DNA from 2 places in the Stenotrophomonas sp. YJH_SMC_20 genome. Region 2 is predicted to be linked to the other one. Evidence: riboswitches for the same ligand, from Rfam matches in the RefSeq annotation. Region 2 holds a riboswitch; the other holds the start of a gene.

Region 1 (11,451 bases), on a different contig from region 2:
CGAGGCGGTCATCAACAACCAGATGCGCATGGCGCTGTCGGGCGTGTCGTTCCTGCCATTCGGGCTGATGATCGACCGCTGGCGCTGGGGCGTGTTCGATGGCTCGATCACCGCCGACAACTACAACAAGGCATGGTGGGACCTGAAGGCCAAGTACCAGGGCGTGGCCCCGGCCAGCAGCCGTGGCGAAGAATTCTTCGATCCGGGCGCGAAGTATCACGTGCCGGGCAACACCCCGTACACCCGTTACTTCCTGGCGCGCATCCTGCAGTTCCAGTTCTACAAGGGCCTGTGCGACGCCTCGGGGTACAAGGGCCCGCTGCATGAGTGCACCTTCTACGGCAACAAGGAAGCCGGTCAGAAGTACTGGGCGATGCTGAGCAAGGGTGCCAGCCAGCCGTGGCAGGCCACGCTGAAGGAGCTGACCGGCACCGACAAGCTCGATGCCGGCCCGATGATCGAGTACTTCACACCGGTCAACGAGTGGCTGAAGCAGCAGAACGAAGGCCAGATGTGCGGCTGGCAGGCCAACGCGGCCCCGGCGGCGAAATGAGAAAAGGGGCGGGTCCGCGAGGATCCGCCCCTGATGTAGCGCCGGGCCGCGCCCACGTGACCGGTGGGCGCCATTGCAGCGAACGCATCGCCATGCGCGCGGAGCCTTTCGCCAAGCAGTGAGAGTGATTCATGCCCGGCGGCTCTTCATCGCACCGCTGCGCTCGCCGGGCATGGCCCGGCGCTACCCACGGCGGATCAGCTGTTCTTCTTCGCTGCCATCGCCGCGGCCAGCTCGGCCTTGAACTCCTCGAAGGTCTGGCCCTTCTCCTTTGCTTCGGCCTGTGCGGCATCACGAAGTGCATCGGAGTACATCAGGCGCACCGGCGTGCCATTGCGTTCGTGCAGCTCACCGGCCTGCATGATCAGCGCCAGCACCTGCGCAGCGCTCTCGCTGTGGCCGGCGATGCGGCCATCCATGCCCAGCACCCATTCGCCATCGCGGCGAACGACACCGGCCAGCAGGGTGCGCTGCGCGTCGCGCAGTTCGGCATGCGGCTCCACCGGCGACGCCTGCGCGGCTGCCTTGTTGGCGGCCTTCTTTTCCTGGCGACGGCGCTGGTCGCGGCGGGTCTTGGAGCTGGTGGACATGGTGCGGTACCGCTGCGAAGGGGGCGCAAGGATAACGCACCCCGCCCGCAGCGCTGCTTCACGCGTGCTCGATCCAGCACGGTCAGTCCAGCACCTTGCCGTGCCGCCAGTAGCCCATGAAGGTGATCGCGCGGCGGTCCAGCCCGCAGTCGCGGACCAGGTGGCGACGGATCGCCATTACCGCCGCCGCCTCGCCTGCCACCCAGGCATACAGCGGCCCGGCCACGCGGGTATCGGCCTGCTCCCAGAGGATCTGCGTATCGACGTCGATCTCATCCGGCGCATCGCCGGCAGCCGCGCCCGGGGCCGCTGCCAACCGCGCCTGGACCGCCTGCAGCAACGGCTGTCCGTAGGCGGCCCGCCCGCGCGGCAGCCAGACCAGCTCGGCGCTGGAGGGCGCCTTCAGGTGCACGGCATCACCGGCCTGCGCCACCTCCAGCAGCGCCAGCGTGCGCGGCGGATCGACCATGGCCGCCAGTTCCTCGAGGATGCCGGCCACCGCCGGCAGCGCGGTTTCATCCGCCACCAGCAGCACCTGGCCGACTCCCATCGGCGGTTTCCATTCCCAGCCTTCGCTGCTGTCGGCACAGTCGGCATCGGGGGCCAGCAGCACTACGCGGTCGCCCGGTCGCGCGTGGATGGCCCAGCGCGAGGCCGGCCCGGTCTCGCCATGCAGCACGAAATCAACGTCGACCTCGCCCTGCTCGGCGCGCAGGTGGCGGATGGTGTAGGTGCGCATGGGCGGACGCTGGTCGTCCGGCAGCGCCCGGTAGCGCGGGTACCAGTCCTCGCCGCTGGGCACCGGCGGCACGTCCTGGCCGGGCAAGGGGAAGAATACCTTGATGCGCTGGTCCGGGCCTTCGGTCTTCATCCGCGCCACGTCGGCACCGGTGAATACCATGCGGTCCAGGGAAGGAGAAAGAACGCGGCGCTCCTTCAGCGCCACCTCGAACAGGCGGTAGGTCTGCTGCGCAGCCATGGGGGAACCTCATGCAACGACATCGGATCGGCTGGCTGTCGTGCATCCACGCACCGGCTGGCTGGAGTCCCCAGCCTAGTCCGGTCGTTCCTCGCCGCAAGCGTTACGGGCATCGCGGCGTACCCTACCCCTGCGCGCTGCTCAATCGCCCGTGCAGGCTGCCTGCGCCGCGCGCTCAAGCCGGTGCTCCCAGTACCAGAACACGAAGCCGGCGCCAAAGAACGCGGCCTGGCCCAGCGCCAGGTGCAGCGGGCTGGCACTGAGCAACGGCGACACCACGCCGGCCACCACGGTGCTGATCATCAGCTGCACGAAGGCCTGCAGCGACGAGGCCAGGCCGCGCTGGTGCGGATACATGTCCAGCACCGCCAGCGCCAGGATGGGGAAGATCAGCGCCATGCCCATGCCGCCCAGGAAGATCGGCAGCACTGCCCACGGCAACACGAACTGCGGCGACAGCGCCACGTAGCCGACATTCAGCAGCGCCGACAGCGCGCACAGGCTGAAACCGATGGCGACCTGGCGGGTGGGCGTGGTGTGCCCGGCCATGCGCCCGGACAGGAACGAGCCGGTGGTCATGCCGCCGATGGTGGGGATGAACAACCAGGCGAAACCGCCCTCGCCCAGGTGCAGGTGCTGCATCACGAACACCGGCGCCGACGAGATGTACAGGAAGATGCCACCGAAGCCGATGCTGCCGGCCAGCGCCAGGCGCAGGAAGCGCGGGTTGAAACCGATGCGCACGTAATCGCGCATCAACGCGTGCGGCGACAACGGCACGCGCGCTTCGACCGGATGGGTCTCCGGCAGGTAGCGTGCAGTGGCTGCCAGCAGGACCAGCGCGAACACCACCAGGAACCAGAAAATCAGCGGCCAGCCGGCGCCACTGAGCAGGATCCAGCCACCGATGATCGGCGCGATGGCCGGGGCGATGCCGAACAGCATCGACACCTGGCTCATCAGGCGCTGCGCGTCGTGGCCATGGTAGAGATCGCGGATCACCGCGCGGCCGACGATCATGCCGACACCCGCCGACAGGCCCTGCAGCGCGCGGAACGCCAGCAGCGTGGCCAGATCGGTGGACAGCGCACAGCCGACCGAGGCGCCGACGAACACCACCAGGCCACCGAGGATCACCCGCTTGCGCCCCCACGCATCGGACAGCGGGCCATGCGCCAGGCTCATCAGGCCATAGAACAGCAGGTACACGCTGATGGTCTGCTGCACCGCCACCTCGTCCACCGACAGGCGCTGCGCCAGCTGCGGGAACGCGGGGAAGATGGTATCGATCGAGAACGGGCCGAACATGGCCAGGCCGGCAAGCAGCAGGGCCATGCGGCGGGTGGAGGGAGCAACGGCGGCGGTCATGAAGGAAGCGTCCGGCAGGGCCATGCGCGGCACGCACGGCGGGCGCCGGTCCCGCTGCAACGGGGACGGCGCCAGATGAATTCGGGTATCCGCCCATCATAGGTGGGGATTGCGCCCGATGCCATGCAGCGGTGCACAAAACGCACGGCCGGGCCATCGGCCATTCAGCCGCGGGCCCGCGCCGGGGCGCGGCCAGCGGGCCCGCAACGGGCTATAATCGGCGGGCAACACGGTGGGAGAAGCGGAACACCGCTGCCGAAGGCGCAACGCCCGTAATCGCTCAGGCCCGATACCACCCGTAACAGAACTCTGGAGAGACCGGTTCGATCCGGCGCCGAAGGGGCACGAAGCCGCGGTTTTCCGCGCTTCCAAACTCTCAGGCAAAAGGACAGAGGGGCGCCCCGCAGACCGCCGACCGGCGGCTTGTGCCCGTGCGTGTGCCCTTTCCTGACGGATCCTTCGCCATGTCCCAGAACACCCCTTCCCTGCGTGAGCTCGAGCACCACAATGCGTTCGTCGAGCGCCACATCGGCCCCAACGATGCCGAGATCGCGCAGATGCTCGACGTCGTCGGCCACGCGTCGCTGGATGCGATGACCGATGCCATCGTGCCGGCCAAGATCAAGTCGCCGGCGCCGCTGGCGCTGCCGGAGTCGATGACCGAAGTGCAGGCACTGGCGAAGATCCGTGCGATCGCCGACAAGAACACCGTGCTGCGCAGCTTCATCGGCCAGGGCTACTACGGTACCCACACGCCGAACGTGATCCTGCGCAACATCCTGGAAAACCCGGCCTGGTACACCGCCTACACCCCGTACCAGGCGGAAATCTCGCAGGGCCGCATGGAAGCGCTGATCAACTTCCAGACCCTGTGCGCCGACCTGACCGGTATGGAGATCGCCAACGCCTCGCTGCTGGACGAAGCCACTGCCGCCGCCGAAGCGATGACCCTGGCCAAGCGTTCGGCCAAGTCGAAGTCGGACACCTTCTTCGTGCACGATGCCGTGCACCCGCAGACCCTGGAACTGCTGCGCACCCGCGCCGAGCCCATGGGCATCGTGCTGCGCGTCGGCACCCCGGCCGAGGCACTGGAAGCAGAAGCCTTCGGCCTGCTGCTGCAGTACCCGGACACCTTCGGCCAGGTCGGTGACTACAAGGCGCTGGTCGATGCCGTGCACGCACGCGGCGGCCTGGTGGCCGTGGCCACCGACCTGCTGGCCCTGACCCTGCTGGCTGCCCCGGGCGAATGGGGCGCGGACATCGTGGTCGGCAACAGCCAGCGTTTCGGCGTGCCGTTCGGCTTCGGTGGCCCGCACGCCGCCTTCATGGCCTGCCGTGACGCCTACAAGCGCTCGATGCCGGGCCGCCTGATCGGCGTTTCGGTCGATGCCCAGGGCAACCCGGCATACCGACTGACCCTGCAGACCCGTGAGCAGCACATCCGCCGCGAGAAGGCCACCTCCAACATCTGTACCGCACAGGTGCTGCTGGCAGTGATGGCCTCGATGTATGCGGTCTACCATGGCCCGGAAGGCCTGACCCGCATCGCCCGCCGCACCCACCGCCTGGCCGCCATCCTGGCTGCGGCACTGCGCAACGCCGGCGTACAGGTCGGTGGCGACTTCTTCGACACCCTGCACGTCACCGGCGTGCACGCCGATGAGATCCATGCCAAGGCACGCGCCGCCGGTTACAACCTGCGCGCGATCGACAGCGACTCGGTCGGCATCAGCCTGGACGAGACCGCCACCCGCGCCGACGTGGTCGCGCTGGCCGCCGTGTTCGGCGCGCAGGCCGACATCGATGCGCTGGACGCAAGCACCGCCGACGCGCTGCCGGCCGGCCTGCTGCGCCAGTCTGCGTTCCTGACCCATCCGGTGTTCAACACCCACCACAGCGAGCACGAACTGCTGCGCTACCTGCGTTCGCTGGCCGACAAGGACCTGGCGATGGACCGCACGATGATCCCGCTGGGCTCGTGCACCATGAAGCTCAACGCCACCGCCGAGATGATCCCGGTGACCTGGCCGGAGTTCTCGCAGATCCACCCGCTGGTGCCGGCCGACCAGGCGCTGGGCTACAAGGAACTGATCGACACGCTGGAAGCGATGCTGGTCGAATGCACCGGCTACGACGCGGTCAGCCTGCAGCCGAACTCCGGCGCGCAGGGCGAGTACGCCGGCCTGTTGGCGATCCGTGCCTACCACCGCTCGCGCGGCGAAGGCCACCGCGACATCTGCCTGATCCCGGACTCGGCGCACGGCACCAACCCGGCCTCGGCGCAGATGTGCGGCATGAAGGTGGTGGTGACCAAGACCGATGCCAACGGCAACGTCGACGTCGAGGACATCCGCCTCAACGCCGAGAAGTACAGCGACCGCCTGGCCGCGATCATGATGACCTACCCGTCCACGCACGGCGTGTTCGAGGAAGAGGTGGTCGAGATCTGCGAGATCATCCACAAGCACGGCGGCCAGGTGTACACCGACGGCGCCAACATGAACGCCCTGGTCGGCGTGGCCAAGCCGGGCAAGTGGGGTTCGGACGTTTCGCACCTTAACCTGCACAAGACCTTCTGCATTCCGCACGGCGGTGGCGGCCCGGGCGTCGGCCCGTGCGCGGTCAAGGAGCACCTGGCGCCGTTCCTGCCGGGCAAGCTGGGTGACAACGGTCCGGTCGGCATGGTCAGCGCGGCCAGCTTCGGCAGCGCCTCGATCCTGCCGATCAGCTGGATGTACATCGCGATGATGGGCCGCGAAGGCCTGCGCAAGGCCACCCAGGTCGCGCAGCTCAACGCCAACTACATCGCCAAGCGCCTGGCGCCGCACTTCAAGACGCTGTACACCGGCCGCAACGGCCTGGTGGCGCATGAGTGCATCCTCGACGTGCGCCCGCTGGAGAAGACCAGCGGCATCGGCGCCGAGGATGTGGCCAAGCGCCTGATCGACTTCGGCTTCCACGCCCCGACCCTGAGCTTCCCGGTGGCCGGCACGCTGATGGTCGAGCCGACCGAGAGTGAGTCGCTGCACGAGCTGGACCGCTTCATCAACGCCATGATCCAGATCCGAGAGGAAATCAGCGCGATCGAAGACGGCCGCCTGGACCGCGAGGACAACCCGCTGAAGAACGCGCCGCACACTGCCACCGCAGTGACCGCCAGCGAGTGGACCCACGCCTACCCGCGCGAACTGGCTGCCTTCCCGCTGGCCAGCCTGAAGCAGAGCAAGTACTGGCCGCCGGTGGCACGCGTCGACAACGTGTACGGCGACAAGAACGTGATGTGCGCCTGCATCCCGGTCGATGCCTACAAGGACGATGAAGTCGAAGCGTGATTGACGGAACGGCCCGCGCAAGCGGGCCGTTTTCGTTTACGGTAGCGCCGGGCCATGCCCGGCGAGCGCAGCGGCTGAACCGATCACGGATCCGGCATCTGCCCCAGGCTCAACTGCCACGACACCCCGAAGCGGTCCTGCACCCAGCCGTAGCGGTTGCTGAAATCGTACTCGCCCACCGGCATCAACCAATGGCCGCCCTCGCCCAGCACGCGCGCGGCGCGCTCGAACTGCTCGGCGCCGGAGCACTCGACGAACAGCGAGATCGACGGGCTGAAGGTGAAATCGTGCACGTCCAGGCTGTCAAAGCACAGGTAGTGGGTGCCACCGAGCAGGAAGATGGCCTGTCGGACCTGCCCGGGCACGCCGGCACCGGCGCCGTCCGGATGGCGCTGCATTGCCAGCAGGCGGAAATCGGCGAAGGCCTCGGCGTACAGGGCCAGGGCGGCCTCGGCCTGGCCGGTGAACATCAGGAAGGGGCGACTGCGCAGCATGCGGTACTCCCGGTCGACGGGCCGCTGGCGGCCCACCTGCGCACAGTGCCACGCGGAGTGTGTGCCTGTTGTAGAGCCGAGCCCATGCTCGGCTGGCGATCGCGCAAACAGCAGCCTCGACCGTAGGGTCGGCTCTACAGAATCACGCCTCGCGCATGCGCCGCGCGATGGCGCTGCCGGCGGCGATCGTGGCGGTCAGCGCCACCATCGACAGGAACTGCAGGCGGGTGTGCGACTCGCTCAGCAGCAGGCCGAAGATCAGCGCCAGGATCGCCAGCGCGCAGCAGGTCAGCCACGGGAAGCCCGCCATGCGGAACGGCAGCCGGGTACCCAGGCGATCCGCGCGGCGGCGCAACACCAGTTGTGAGACCAGCGACAGCGTCCACACCAGCAGGCAGGTCGAACCGACGATGTTCAGCAGCACCGGCAGCACCCGGTCCGGGAACAGCAGTTCCATCACCGTGGCGGCGAAACCGAACAGGACGCTGGCCAGCACGGCGATGACCGGCACCTGGCGCGGATCGGTCCAGCCCAGCACGGCCGGGGCTTCACGTCGCTGCGCCAGCGAATACATCATGCGCGAGGCGCCGTAGAGGTTGGCATTGAGCGCCGACAGCAGCGCGATCACAGCGATCAGGGTGATGGCGGTGCCGGCACCCGGAATACGGGCAATGTCCAGCACCGCGGCGAAGGGCGACTTCAGCGCCTCGCTGGTCCACGGCACCACGGCGATGATCACGCTCAGCGAGCCGATGTAGAACACCAGGATGCGCCACGCCACGGTGCGGATGGCACGGGCGATGCTGCGCTCCGGATCTTCGGTCTCCGCCGCCGCAACGGCCACGATCTCGGTGCCGCCGAAGGCAAACACCACCACCAGCAACGCCGCGCCGATCCCGGCCAGGCCCTTCGGCGCAAAACCACCATGCTCGGTGAAGTTGCTCAGCCCAGGCGAGGTCACCTGCGGGAGCCAACCCATCAGCAGCGCCACACCGATGGCAATGAACGCCAGGATCGCCGCCACTTTCAGGATGGCGAACCAGAATTCGAACTCGCCGAAGTTCTTCACCCCCAGCAGGTTGATGGCGGTGAAGAACAGCATGAAGGCCAGCGCCGCCATCGGTACAGGTACTGCTGGCCAGACCGTGGCCAGCAGACCGGCCGCTCCCACCGCCTCGGCGGCGATCACGATCACCAGCTGCACCCACCACAACCAGCCGACGGTGGCACCGGCGGTGGCGCCCATGGCATCGGCGGCATAGACCGAGAACGCGCCGCTGGTCGGTTTGGCCGCCGCCATTTCGCCCAGAGCGTTCATCACGATGATCACCAGCGCGCCGGCGACCAGATACGACACCAGGACCGCCGGACCGGCCGCCTGCACACCCACGCCCGAGCCGAGGAACAGCCCGGCGCCGATGGCGCTGCCCAGGCCCATCATGATCAGCTGGCGGGGCTTGAGCGAATGTCCGAGGCGGGACGGCGAAGCGGTCGGAATCGAGTTGGGCATCGGCAGGGCTGGCGGCGGGCTACAGGGGCGACACCTTACCCTGTCCCATGCCCGCGGGGATAGGCACAACGCAGCAGGCGGCTCAGGCCAGTGCCGGCTCTCCGACACTGCCACCAATACGGGCGCGGTAGGCACGCGGCGAGAAACCGGTTTCAGCCTTGAACTTGCGGGTAAAGGCGCTCTGGTCGCTGAAACCGCAGGCCTGGCCGATGCTGGCGATGCTCTCGTCACCGTGCAGCAGGTGCATAGCCATCTGGATCCGCAGCCGGGTCAGCACCTGCTGCGGGGTCATCTGGAACACCTTGCGGAAGCTGCGCTCCAGCTTGGACAGCGAGAAGCCGGTGATGTCCAGCAGGGTCTGCATGCGCACGTTCTCGGCGTAGTGCGCGTTGAGGTGGGCCAGCGCCAGCCGCAGCTGCTCGTACTGGGTGCCGAGGCTGTCCTTCTGGCCCAGGTCGCGGGAAATGCCGATCAGGCCCTCGATGGCGCCATCGACCAGCAGCGGGCGCTTGCAGGTCAGGCACCAGCCCGGTTCGCGGTTGGCGAACAGGTGCAGCTCCATCAGGTTCTCGATCACCTCGCCGGACAGCACGCGGGCATCCTGGTCGACATAGTCCGCGCTGAGGCCGGTCGGGTAGATCTCGGCCGCGGTCCGCCCGATGACGTCCTTGCGCGCACGCAGGCCCAGCCGTCGCAGCATGGTCTGGTTGACGTGGGTGTACCGCCCCTGGCGGTCCTTGATGAAGAACAGCACGTCCGGGATGGCGTCGAACAAGGCTTCGATGTCGGCGGGCTCGACTCGCATGCGGCAAGCATACCCGAGCCCGCTTTTGCCCGTACGTTCACCTTTGCCGGACCGGGGTTTAACGGGCTCGGTTCCAGTGTCGTGGTTCCCTTTGACGATCCGGAGCCACCCTCCATGGCCGCCAGCAAGCCGACCGGCAAGCGCGCAACCACCCCGCCCGAAAGCCACCCACGGGGCAATGGCGATGAGCTCCACCAGCAGGCCGGGGGCAGCCATCCGGTGATGACCACCGATCAGGGCATCCCGGTGGCAGACAACCAGAACTCCCTGCGACAGGGGCCTCGGGGGCCCACGCTGCTGGAAGACTTCATCCTCCGCGAGAAGATCACCCACTTCGATCACGAACGCATTCCCGAGCGCATCGTGCACGCACGTGGCAGCGCGGCACATGGCTACTTCGAGTTGACCCGGTCACTGGCCGCCCATACCCGCGCGCGCATCCTGACCGAGGTAGGGGTGAAGACACCCGTATTCACCCGTTTCTCGACCGTGGCCGGTGGCGCAGGCTCGGTGGATACCCCGCGCGACGTGCGCGGCTTCGCGGTCAAGTTCTATACCAGGGAGGGCAACTGGGACCTGGTCGGCAACAACATTCCGGTGTTCTTCATCCAGGACGCCATGAAATTCCCGGACCTGGTGCACGCAGTGAAGATGGAACCGGACCGTGCCTTCCCGCAAGCCGCCTCGGCCCACGACACCTTCTGGGACTTCATTTCGCTGATGCCCGAGTCGATGCACATGATCATGTGGGCAATGAGCGACCGTGCCATTCCGCGCTCGCTGCGCATGATCGAAGGCTTCGGCGTGCACAGTTTCCGCCTGCTGAACGAGGCAGGCGAGTCGACCTTCGTCAAATTCCATTGGCGGCCAAAGCTGGGCATCCAGTCAACGGTCTGGGACGAAGCGCTGAAGCTGCAGTCAGCCGACAATGACTTCCATCGCCGCGACCTGTTCGAGGCCATCCAGCGCGGCGACTTTCCCGAATGGGAGCTGGCGGTGCAGTTGTTCACCGAAGAAGAAGCCGACGCATTCCCGTTCGATCACCTGGACCCGACCAAGATCATTCCCGAATCGCTGGTGCCGTTGCAGGTGATCGGGCGCATGGTGCTGGACCGTTGGCCCGACAACTTCTTCGCCGAGACCGAACAGGTGGCGTTCTGCCCGGCCAACGTGCCGCCGGGCATCGACTTCAGCAACGACCCACTGCTGCAGGGCCGCCTGTTCTCCTACCTGGACACCCAACTGCTGCGCCTTGGCGGCCCGAATTTCCACCAGATCCCGGTGAATGCCCCGAAGTGCCCATTCGCCAATCATCAGCGCGATGGCCACATGCAGATGCAGGTGCCCAAGGGCCGGGTGGCCTACGATCCCAGTTCGCTGCAGGAGGACTCACCGCGTGAGACGCCTGCGGGTTTCCGCAGCCACGCCAGCGCCGACGATGGCCGCAAGGGCCGTGCCCGCGCGGAGAGTTTCGCCGACCACTACAGCCAGGCCCGCATGTTCTTCCGCAGCCTTGAAACGCCGGAGCAGGCGCACCTGGCATCGGCGCTGGTGTTCGAGTTGTCCAAGGTGGAAACGCTGAAGGTGCGGGTACGTACCGTCAGCCACCTGCGCAACATCGATGACTCACTGGCGCGGCGCGTGGCCGATGGTCTGGCCTTGCCCGCCCTGCCCGACCCGGCACCCACCGCCACCCCGGCGCGGGACATGCCTCCCGCTCCCGAGGTGCGTGTGATCGGACGCAACAAGCCTACCCTGCAGGGTCGCTGCATCGGCATTCTATTCGACGAAGGCTCCGACGCCCGCATCATTGCCAGCCT
Region 2 (11,451 bases):
TGACGAACGGCTCGGGCGTTTTCTTCTCGCCGAAGCCGTACACCTTCACGCCATCGGTCAGCAGACGCATCACCATCGGAGTGAAATCGGCATCGCTGGAGACGATGGCGAAGCCATCAAGGTTGCGTGCGTAGAGCAGGTCCATGGCATCGATCACCATCGCCATGTCCGAGGCATTCTTGCCCTTGCTGTAGGCAAACTGCTGGATCGGGCGGATCGCATATTCGTGCAGCACCGCTTCCCAGCCCTTCAACCGCGGGCTCTTCCAGTTGCCATAGGCGCGGCGCACGTTGGCCACGCCGTAGCGGGCGACTTCCGCCAGGACCTCGTCGATCTTCGAGGCCGGCGCATTGTCGGCGTCGATCAACAGGGCGATGCGCTTTTCCGGTTCGCTCATGGGCTCCTCACGGGCCGTTGCCTGAACCCGAGTATCGCCGATCCGGGCAGGCGCTGACGTGACAGGTGGCCGCCGTGCGAAGATGCCAGGCGCTTCCCCCGATGCCCCCACTGGAGTGAGTCGATGAGTCGCGAGCGCGTTCCCCACCTGGTCGTTGTCGGCGGCGGTTTTGCCGGTCTCTGGGCCACCCGTGCCCTGGCCCGCGAGCGCATACGCATCACCCTGGTCGACCGCCGCAACCATCACCTGTTCCAGCCGCTGCTGTACCAGGTGGCCACCGCCGGCCTGTCCGCACCGGATATCGCCGCACCGCTGCGCCACATCCTCGGCCACCAGCGCAATGTGGAAGTGCGGCTGGGCGAAGTGGTGACCATCGACAAGCAGGCGCGGCAGATCCGCATGGCCGATGGCAGCACGCTGGACTACGACAGCCTGCTGCTGGCCACCGGTGCCACCCACGCCTACTTCGGCAACGACCAATGGGCCGATGATGCGCCCGGCCTGAAGACGCTGGACGATGCCATCGCGCTGCGCCGCAAGCTGCTGCTGGCGTTCGAGCGTGCCGAGGCCGAACCGGACCCGGCAAAGAAGGCGGCGTGGCTGAGTTTCGCCGTCGTCGGTGGTGGTCCCACCGGCGTCGAACTGGCCGGCACGCTGGCCGAGATCGCGCGCCACACGCTGCGCAACGAATTCCGCCACATTGATCCGGCCAGTGCGAAAGTGCGGCTGATCGAGGCCGGGCCGCGCGTGCTGTCCTCGTTCCCGGAAGTGCTTTCGCTGAAGGCGCGCCGGCAGCTGGAAAAGCTGGGCGTGGAAGTGCTGACCGGCACCCCGGTGAGCGACATCGACAGCCAGGGCTTCAGGCTCGGCGATCAGTTCGTGCCGGCACGCACGGTGGTGTGGGCCGCCGGTGTGGCCGCTTCACCGCTGGCGCGCACGCTGGAGGTGCCGCTGGACCGCGCGGGCCGCGTGCCGGTGCAACCGGACCTGACCCTGCCCGATCACCCGGAGCTGTTCGTGGCCGGCGACCTGGCCGCACTGAGCCAGGCCGACGGCAAGCCGGTACCCGGGGTGGCACCGGCCGCCAAGCAGATGGGCAAATACGTGGCCGAGGTGATCCGCGCGCGCCTGCACGGCAAGCCCGAGCCCGGCCCGTTCAAGTACGCCGACTACGGCAACCTGGCCACCATCGGCCGCATGGCCGCGATCGTGCACCTGGGCCGGCTGCAGCTTTCCGGCGTGCTGGCCTGGTGGTTCTGGCTGGCCGCGCACGTGTTCTTCCTGATCGGCTTCCGCAACCGCATCGTGGTGCTGCTGAACTGGGCCGTGGCGTACTGGAGCTACCAGCGCAGCGCGCGCATCATCTTCGGTGATGGCCAGGACGACCGGCGGCCGAAGCGGTAGGGCTGCACGCAGCGGGGTCGGATCCCTTTCCGCAGGAAAGGACTCTGACCCCGTCAACACCCTCCACGCATGGCGTCGGATCTACCGGTTCATCGGGCCACCGGACACCCACTGTTTCGACCCGGTCCGGCAGAAGTCCTCCTTCCTCGCGGTGTCGGCAATCTGCGAGGTACTCCAATGCCGGGTGATCCAGATCGTCAATGCGGTACCACTGAGATGCCAGCGCAGCATGCCGCGCTGCGGTTGCCGCCACAGGTGGCGCCGGGCAATCCAGAAGGCCTCACGCTCAACTTCAGGCACCTTCTTCATCACGTCCTTGTCGAAGAACTGGGCGGTGAAGCGCCAGGGGTTCATCGCGTGGTATCCCGCCCGTGGCTCACTGCTGCACGCAGCCACACCACTGGGCACACGGTCGGCCGGCTTCGGCCGACCGCCTGCCAATGCCAGCCCGAGCAGGTACAGCAGGCCAGGCAACAGCGCGATGCCGGCGACCAGCACGACGACGGAGATCCATGCTTTGCCGGCGGCGCGCATCGTTCACGGCGCCTTCGGTTTCGGGTACCACAGCGACGACAATGACCGACGGTCGTGCTGAAAAGCAAAGGTGGACATCCGGGTCTCCAGCGCTTGGCGCGGAGCGATCATCGCATGGCCCGGCAGCCCATCCACGCATGGCGTGAATCTACAGAAACCGGAGCCGAGCGTGGGCTCGGCTCTACAGAAGCGCAGGATCCGGGGCCTGCAGCCAGGCCAGCTTGCGTTCGCGCGGCTGCTGCTTGAGCTGCCATTCGGCCCGTGACGCGGCGGCCCGGTCCGGGTACTCGCGCACGGCCAGCACGCGCAGCGGTGGCCGCGCCCGGGTGTAGCGCGCGCCCTTGCCGGCCTGGTGGGCAGCGAAACGCGCGTCCACGTCGGTGCTGATGCCGGCGTAATAGCTGCCATCCCGGCATTCGAGCAGGTACAGGAACCAGGGGCGGAGGGACGGGGCCATGCCTGGATTATGCCGTGCTGCACTGCAGCGGATATACTGGCGCCCGAATGCAGGAGAGAGGCGCCGCGCTGGCGCCCGCCGAAGGCGCAGGCTCCCATGATCGCTCAGGCCGGTGGGCTGGAATCCCACCAACCATGCATTCGACTCGCCGAGCTGGAGAGAGGTCACCGGGCACGCCCGGGACGATCCGCCGAAGGGGCACGCGGCCCATGTCGCTGAACTCTCAGGCAAAAGGACAGCGGGAGCGGCACCGGTCATCGTCATCCCGTCATTGCGCAGGCGCTGGCGGTAGTCGCGCATGGCCGGCCCCACCGCGCCCGGAGCCTGTCCCATGCTGCTGTCCATCATCTACCTGATTGCCATTTCCGCCGAGGCCATGACTGGCGCACTGTCCGCAGGCCGCCGCCGCATGGACCTGTTCGGTGTGGTCATGATCGCCTGCGTCACCGCCCTCGGCGGCGGATCACTGCGCGACATCCTGCTCGGCCACTATCCGCTGGGCTGGGTGAAGCATCCCGAGTACCTGGGCTTCACCGTATGCGCGGCGCTGATCGCCACCTGGGTCGCACGTTGGATGCACCACTTCCGCCGCACCTTCCTGGTACTCGACGGCCTGGGCCTGATCGCCTTCACCCTGATCGGCTGCTCGATCGCGCGCGAGGCCGGCCATGCCATGCCCATCGTGCTGATTGCCGGCATGCTGACCGGCGCGTTCGGCGGCGTGCTGCGCGACATCCTCTGCAACGAGGTACCACTCATCTTCCAGAAGGAGCTGTACGCGATCATCGCGCTGCTGACCGGCGCGGCCTACCTGTTGCTGCTGCACTGGGGCGTGGCCGATGCCACCGCAATCCTGTGCTGCCTCGGCGGCGGCTTCGCGCTGCGCCTGCTGGCGATCCACTACCGCTGGGAAATGCCGAAGTTCGTCTATCACGACGAAGTGCATTGAACGATGGCGTGTTCGCCGGGCATGGCCCGGCGCTACAGAAGAGCGGTATCCACGCATGGCGTGGATCTAGAGCATGAACTTCATGGGGCTGCCCCCCGCGCGTATCCGCTCTGGATAGTCAGCCGACGGATACCGTTGGGGTCCGCATCCCCAATCGGCGCCGGAATCGTCGACTTCCAGCAGCGCAGGATCAATCCATTGGCACAAGTAGTCGCTATCAGATCGCCTATCGAAGCCCGGGCAGTTCACTTTGCCCTCCACGTCAATGGAGTTGTGGGTGCTGCCGAGGTAGCTAGCGGTCAGGTGCCCCGCCACTTGTGTGTAGGTGCCGGTCTCGAGGAAGGTCTGAACAGTGATGTTGCCACCTACGGACAGAATCCCATCATTGAGTGAGCACGCGTACAGATGATCGCATTCCAGCTCATCACGCACGAACACCCAACCACCACAGTCGAGATTCCGGGCCCTGAGGCTCCCCAGTACGATCACGCAGAGCGTCTCGCTCAGATCGTTCAGTATCAGCGTGCCGTCTGCGATCAGATCACCATCGACAATCACGCAGTCGGTCTCGCAGTCGGATTTCCAGTCGCCACCTAGCGTTGTCGCAGGCACTACTTTGAATGAAGGCTCGTAGTCATCGGGCGCGGGCTCGGGAGATGCCGCGATCACCGCCCGGGCCTTCAGCGCAGGCCGCAGCAGCCCCTCGTCCCCTTCGCTGCTGTGGATCCTGATTCTTTCATCAAGATCCGCCAGCAGGCGCGCCTTCTCGAGGGACGGCTCAAACCAGTCTTCGATGACAGATACGGCATCTTCAGCGATTCGCCCGCCTTTCAAGCTCACGAGCGCCTTGGCAGCTTCACCGGAAATCGACCGACAAGCTGAATCCAGAAAGTTGTCATCCGGGAAAACACGCATCGGCGGGGTCCAGTCAGGCGAGGAACCCCATCTTCGGCCGAAATCGCAGGAGGACTCCATACAACTCTTCCGAAATCCTGCCGTGTGGCTCGCTGATATCCACGCATGGCGTGGGTCTCACACCACCCCGGCGATGTACCTGGCGCTGTCGCTCATGCGCAGCGCCAGGCGCATCGCCGGTGCAGATGGGCCGGTCTCCAACTCCGACCGGCCCTGATCGCGGCCGCACCCCCGCAGGCGCTGGCCGCCATCCACACACGTGCCGCACTCAAGCGGCTTCGGACACCTTTACGTCGCGACGGGCGCGCACGGCCGCGGCCAGTCGCTCCAGCACCGTCACGGTGGTGTCCCAGTCGATGCAGCCATCGGTGATGCTCTGGCCGTAGACCAGCGGCTGGCCTTCCACCAGTTCCTGGCGGCCCCCGACCAGATGGCTCTCGATCATCACGCCCACGATGCGCTGTTCGCCGTCTTCCAGCTGAACAGCAATGTCCTCGATCACCTTCGGCTGGTTCTCCGGGTTCTTCAGGCTGTTGGCATGGCTGGCATCGATCATCAGGCGCGCCGGCAGCTTGGCCTTGGCCAGCGCCTGGCAGGCGTCGGCAACACTGGCTGCGTCGTAGTTCGGCTGCTTGCCCCCACGCAGGATCACATGGCAATCAGGGTTGCCGGTGGTCGACACGATGGCAGTGCCGCCCTGCTTGGTGACCGACAGGAAGTGATGCGGATTGGAAGCCGCACCCACCGCGTCGGCGGCGATCTTCACGTTGCCATCGGTGCCGTTCTTGAAGCCGACCGGGCACGACAGTCCCGAGGCCAGCTCACGGTGCACCTGGCTTTCGGTGGTACGCGCACCGATCGCGCCCCACGCCACCAGATCGGCGATGTACTGCGGTGAGATCACGTCGAGGAATTCAACACCCGCCGGCAGGCCAAGCTTGTTGATGTCGCGCAGCAGGCCACGGGCGATGCGCAGGCCCTTGTCGATCCTGAAGCTGCCATCCAGGTCCGGGTCATTGATCAGGCCCTTCCAGCCCACCGTGGTGCGTGGCTTCTCGAAGTACACGCGCATGACGATTTCCAGCTCGCCTGCCAGCGCGTCGCGCAGTGGCTTCAGGCGCTGGGCGTACTCGATGGCGGCGTTCGGGTCGTGGATCGAGCACGGGCCCACCACCACCGCCAGGCGGTCGTCACGGCCGTGCAGGATCTGGTGCAGCGCCGCGCGCGAGGCGCTGACGGTGCCGGAGGCTTCATCGTCACACGGCAGCATCGCCAGCAGCTGGGCAGGCGGTGTCAGCGGTTCGATGGTGCGGATACGCAGGTCGTCGGTGTGCGGGGGCATTGCAGGAGATCTCCGGAACGTTGGGGGTCCCCAGCGCGGCGGCATGAAAAAAGCCGCCAGGTTCGCTGGCGGCTTTCGGGAATGCGTCTGAAGCTTTCTTCAGGGTGAGCGCAGTCCTTCCTCCGCCAGTGGCTTCGGAAAGTAATACCAGTAAAAACGGGTAGCGGCTGCGTTCATGGGATCTATTGATAGCACAGCTTTTGCGCAGTGCAAAATGTTTCATCCGCAACTGGGGCGCGGTTCAGCGATGCGCCCGCCCGCGCAGCCCACGCGGTGGTCGCCGTGCAACGTCGCTCATCTGCCATGCACTTCCACGTCCAGCAGCAGGCCTTCGTGGATATCGGCCCAGCGCTCCAGCACCCGATCCAGCTCCTGCCGGGCCTCGTCCAGCTGCTCGGGGTTGAGCAGGGAGCGTGCGGTGTAGAGGTCGGAGACCAATCGACGCAGGGCCGATTCCGGGATGGCCACCGACGGCCCCTCCAGCCCCGGCAACTGCAATGCCGGGCACTCGCCAAGCGGACCGAACAGCGTGACCTCGAGCTTGCTCTGCATGATCAACGTCCCTGCGGATGGACATGGGCAACGCACTGTTTACCGTGTATCGGTGACAGGCGCATGTGCCGCCCATGGCGGGGATCGCAGGCCGCCGCCGTACCACTAGAGCGCGGCCAGGTCGGCCAGATGCTGGCCCATGCTGTTCATCTCACCGATGGCATGGGTGGTGGTGAAGTAATCATGCCAGCCGGTGGCGGCGATCCCGGCCACCAGCGTGTCGGCCGCTTCGCGGCTGGCGCAGTGCCAGACCGCATAGAACTGCTCGCCGCTGCCATGCGGCACGTCGGTAGCGATGCGGCCCTTGGCCAGCGGCCTGATGCGGGCTGGATCGAACTGCTGCATGCCGGCGCTAATACGGGCGAAGAAGGCATTCCGCTGCTCGGGCGGCATTGTGGTCCAGGCCGGCGTGGCGGTATAGAGCTCGATGAAGGTGTGCGACATGGTGGTTCTTCCTTGAGGTTGACGGGGTTGCGGGGTTGTCGGCCAGCATCCGGCACTACCGGAGCGAGCGCAGTGCGCGTTTGCGGATGTAGGCGTTGGCGTCGCTGTGGCGCTCGTGCTGCCAACGCGTGCACAGCACGCGCAGCCACTTCGGCTGAGTCTTGCCGGCATCATTGAGCCAGTTGCCGACCGAATCCTGCACGTAGCGTTCCGGGTCGTCAGCCAGTGCTTCCAGCATCGGCAATGCATGTTCAGGGTGCTGCTTGAACAGCGCGATATGTGTGGCCCAGACACCGCGCGGACGCAGTGCTTCGCAGGCGAAGCGGCGCAGGTACGGCGAAGTTTCCTGTGTCCACGGTTGCAGGTACTCAAGCGCCTGCATCGGCGCGGCAACGATGTCCGTGCGTAGCGCCAGCCACGCCCATTCGCGCACACCGAAGTGTGGATCGTCGGCCAGCGTGCGCATCTGCTGCAGCTTCTCTGCCAACGTCGCGCGGGCATCGCTGCCGATCAGGTAGCAGGCCCAGCCGCGCACGGTGTCGGACGCATGGTCCTGCCATTGCACGGGATCGCCCTGCCCCGCCTCACGCAGCAGTTGCGCAGCCAAGGCCATGCGCAGTGTGATGCCCTTGCCTGAAGCATCCTGCATGCGTTGCAGCGCTTCCGGTGCAAGCGCAGGCGCTACCACCTGCAGCAGCGCGGCGAAATCCACTGCCAGGCATTCGGCCAGATGGGTGGCGGCGACGCGGCCGGTGTTGAGTGCTTGCCGACGTTCCGCAGGAATTGACGTACTCATGCTGCGGATTCCCGCCCGGCATCCGTGTGCTGCCAGATCTTGTGCAGCAGCTGCGACAGCTGCTGCTGTTCATCAGCATCCAGGCCGTTGAACAGCCCACCGATCCACTGCGTGTGCTGGTCGAACAAGGTCTCGGCCAAGCGTATTCCCGGTGCGGTCAATACGATCTGCAGGCGACGGCCATCTTCGGCATCGCTGCGACGCTGCAGCAGTCCTTCACGCTGCAGGCCATCGAGCAGGCCACTGATGGTGGCGCGGGTCACGCCTGCGCGCTCGGCCAGCACGTGGGGCGGCAACGTGCCGCCGGCCCCATGCAGCAGGAACAGCACGATGAAGCGACCCTCGCTGAGCCCGTGCGGTGCCAGCCGGGTAGCGCAGTCGCGATCGATCGACGAGGACAACGAGAGCAGCTGGAAGCACAGGCGCAGCTGCGCGGTGCTGGCATGGCCGCGTCGCTGTGCTTCATCCATCAGGGCATGGTGCTTGGCTTCGATCATCTCATGCACGCGATATTGTTAGGCGCCTAATCATACGGCCAAATAGCCGCAGCCTGTAAACCACAGCCGATATCAGGGGAGCCTTCCCAGCAGCACGCGCGCGATCAGTCCACCTCCCTCCCGGTGCAGAAGCTGCAGTTCGCCCGCATGCCGCCGCGCCACATTGGCGGCGACCGCCAAGCCCAGCCCGGTCCCACCCGTGGCGCGACTGCGCGAGCTCTCGCTGCGCTGGAAGGGCTGCAGCAGGCGTACTCGGTCGCCCTCGGCGATACCTGGGCCGCGATCCATCACCTCCAGCTGGACCCCTCGCTCAACCACGGCAACCCGCAGCTCCACCGCCCCGGCATAGCGATCGGCGTTGTCGATAAGGTTGTCGAACGCACGCCGAAGCAGCAGCGCGTCGCCGTGCCAGGGCAGACTGTCCGGCCCCTGGATGGAGATCTCTACACCGCGCAGCAACGCTGCCTGCACGCACTCCTCCAGCAGCGCGGCCAGATCCAGCGGGCGCATCTGCAACGGCTGCAGTTCACCGCGTGCGTAGTCGAGCACCTGCTCGATCATCGTGTCCATGCGCTCGATGTCCGCCACCATCCGGGCCGCCTGTGGTGTGGGCGCGAACTCGGCGCGCAGGCGCAGGCCGGTCAATGGTGTGCGCAGGTCATGCGCCACTGCAGCCAGCATATGGGTCATGTCCTGTGCCTGCGCACGCAGGCGCTCTCGACCGGTGCCGATCGCGGCGGCCAGCATCTGTACCTCGCGAGGGCCATCATCCGGCAGGGGCGTTTCGGCCTGCAGGTCCACACGTGCACTGGCATCGGCCAAGCGTCGTAATGGGCGCCCCAGCCGGATCGATGCCCACGCCGCCAGCGGCGCCAACAACACGGCACCGCCCAGCAGCGCCAGTATCACCTGTCGCCGCCAAGCTGCCAGATCACTGTGATCGCTGCCGACCACCTGCCATCGGCCATCGGCCTGGCGCACGCCCAGTTCAAATGGTGGCCATTGCATCGCGGTCAGCACGGCAGCCTGCGCCTTCAGTACCCCGGCCCGCGCCGTGGCGTCGAGCAGGGCGCCGCTTTCGATGACCTGCACATCAGGCGCCTTGCCCTGTCCGCTCCATACCAGCCGAACATCCTCCACCGGCAAACCCATCTGCAGCGCCGCCAACTGGGTGAGCCAGTCACTGGCACTGCCCTGTGGTGGCGCATCCTGCGTCGCCAGATGCAGGCCCAGTGGTGCCGCGGCCTGTTCCCCTCGCAGCACCTGCACGGCCTGGTCCAACTGCATCGGTGGCGGCGCGGGCCGAGGCATCCAGCCAACCACGGCCACGCTGACCAGTGTCGCCAGCAGCAGGCTGGCCAGGGCCAGCATCGTGATCCAACGCGCGGTCGGCCACCGGCTGCTCACAGCAGCTGTACCTCGGCGTCGAAGCGATAGCCTTCGCCACGCGATGTCTGCACCAGCGATTCCGCACCGGGTGAAGCCTGCCCGAGCTTGCGGCGCAGGCGGCTGATCGCCAGGTCGACCGCGCGGTCGACGCTGTCACTGGGCTCGCCACGGCTCAGCTGCAGCAGCTGCTCGCGCCCCAGCACCCGCCCGGGGCGTTCGGCCAGCGCCAGCAACAAGCTGAATTCACCACGGCTGAGCACCAGCTCGTTGCCATCCGGGGCCAGCAGGCGACGTTGTTCCGGCAGCAACCGCCAACCAGAAAAGCGCAGTTCACTGGCGACCTGCGCGCGCAGCTTGTCCTGCCGGCGCAGCAGCGCACGTACCCGCGCCAGCAGCTCGCGCGGATCGAACGGTTTGGCCAGATAGTCGTCCGCGCCCATCTCCAGTCCGATCACCCTGTCCGGTGCGCTGCCCAGCGCCGACAGCATCAGGATCGGGATGGCCCGCGCCTGCAACCGGCGGCATACCGACAGGCCATCCTCACCGGGCATCATCCAGTCGAGCACGATCAGGTCCGGACGTTCGACCTGCAGCAGCACATCCAGCGCCGCTGCGTCGGCAGCCACTCGCACCTGGTAGCCGTGCAGCAGCAGGCAATCGGCGATGGCATCACGGATGCTGGCGTCGTCATCGACAACGATGACACGGGCGGGAGTCGTCATGCGGGCAGTATCAGGCAGGTCTGTATCAGGACGGTATCAACGCCGATATTCCCGCGATACGCCGCTGCGCGCCAATGGTCACCCATGATCACTGCGGAGACTTCCCTTGCGCCTCATCCCATTCTTCCTGCTTGCTGCCCCGCTGCCTGCGCTGGCGTCCGATCCCCCCGAACACATCCTGCCGATGTGGATGCAGGGCGGTCATCCGGCCGTGGCCGTGTCGCTGGACGGGCGTGCCGAACCGCTGCGCTTCGTGGTCGACAGCGCGGCAGGCGCCACTCTGGTCGATGACCGCGTCGTGCGACGCTATGGTCTGGAGGATGCGGATGCAGAGGTATCACAGGCCCGAGGGGCCAGTGCAGCGTCCGCGCGGCTGCAGCGCATACGCAGCACGTCCTGGCAGCTGGGCAGTTGGCAGCTGCAGGCCCAAGCCATGAAGGTCGATCTGTCGTCGTTGCCGAAGGAGGATGATCCGGCCATTGACGGCTTGATCGGCAACGATCTGACCGGACGCTGGGACACCCGTTGGGATTTCGGCCCCAATCAACTGGCGCTGTGGACACCCGGTGGATTGAACCTGGAAGGACCGGGTTGCCAGCCCAATGCGCTGCCCGGCCGCACTGACGGCCTGCGCCAGTTCGGCTTCATCACGCTTGCACTGGGCGCGCCTGCGGTGGACGCCATCGCCGTGGTCGACACCGGTGCCGCGCAGACCGTCCTCAACGCCGAAGCAGCCCGCGCACTGGGGCTGCGCACCGACGGCAGCGACGCGCGGGTGCGGGTGCGTGAAAAGGGCACCGAAGGCCTGGGCGGCGGAAAGCAGGCAACCTGGCTGTACACCCTGCCCGGCATGACCGGCGGCGGCTGGCAGCACCCGTCGATGGAGGTCCGCATCAGCGAACTGCCAGTGTTCAAGGCGATCGGCCTGGAGGGTCGGCCGGCGCTGATCCTTGGTGCGGATGCAATGCGCGGCGGCCAGGTGGACATCGGTGCCGGCGCGGCCCGGATCTGCCTGCGCCGGCCAGCCAGTTGACATCTGGCAATGACGCCAGC

The links. Region 2 has a riboswitch for glycine ahead of AC5P6A_RS13000 (trimeric intracellular cation channel family protein). Riboswitches for the same ligand answer to the same signal wherever they lie in the genome.
Region 1: it holds a riboswitch for glycine, as region 2 does, so the genes downstream of both, gcvP (aminomethyl-transferring glycine dehydrogenase) here and AC5P6A_RS13000 (trimeric intracellular cation channel family protein) in region 2, are expected to answer to the same signal.

Annotation. Positions count from the first base shown of each region.
Region 1 is NZ_JCAFRG010000007.1:182,632-194,082, reverse strand. Features, by position in the region: gene AC5P6A_RS13890 (M2 family metallopeptidase) at 1-553, shown strand, start outside; gene AC5P6A_RS13885 (hypothetical protein) at 751-1,143, opposite strand; gene AC5P6A_RS13880 (siderophore-interacting protein) at 1,226-2,122, opposite strand; gene AC5P6A_RS13875 (multidrug effflux MFS transporter) at 2,264-3,490, opposite strand; glycine riboswitch at 3,790-3,892, shown strand; gene gcvP (aminomethyl-transferring glycine dehydrogenase) at 3,955-6,822, shown strand; gene AC5P6A_RS13865 (VOC family protein) at 6,906-7,316, opposite strand; gene AC5P6A_RS13860 (amino acid permease) at 7,459-8,826, opposite strand; gene AC5P6A_RS13855 (helix-turn-helix transcriptional regulator) at 8,909-9,631, opposite strand; gene AC5P6A_RS13850 (catalase) at 9,746-11,451, shown strand, end outside.
Region 2 is NZ_JCAFRG010000006.1:249,170-260,620, forward strand. Features, by position in the region: gene AC5P6A_RS12980 (NYN domain-containing protein) at 1-397, opposite strand, end outside; gene AC5P6A_RS12985 (FAD-dependent oxidoreductase) at 521-1,801, shown strand; gene AC5P6A_RS12990 (hypothetical protein) at 1,883-2,335, opposite strand; gene AC5P6A_RS12995 (GIY-YIG nuclease family protein) at 2,517-2,792, opposite strand; glycine riboswitch at 2,833-2,922, shown strand; glycine riboswitch at 2,936-3,041, shown strand; gene AC5P6A_RS13000 (trimeric intracellular cation channel family protein) at 3,124-3,741, shown strand; gene AC5P6A_RS13005 (hypothetical protein) at 3,808-4,656, opposite strand; gene AC5P6A_RS13010 (3-deoxy-7-phosphoheptulonate synthase) at 4,925-5,998, opposite strand; gene AC5P6A_RS13015 (hypothetical protein) at 6,293-6,550, opposite strand; gene AC5P6A_RS13020 (DUF6616 family protein) at 6,656-6,994, opposite strand; gene AC5P6A_RS13025 (DNA alkylation repair protein) at 7,050-7,790, opposite strand; gene AC5P6A_RS13030 (MarR family winged helix-turn-helix transcriptional regulator) at 7,787-8,287, opposite strand; gene AC5P6A_RS13035 (sensor histidine kinase) at 8,360-9,658, opposite strand; gene AC5P6A_RS13040 (response regulator transcription factor) at 9,691-10,398, opposite strand; gene AC5P6A_RS13045 (pepsin/retropepsin-like aspartic protease family protein) at 10,505-11,431, shown strand.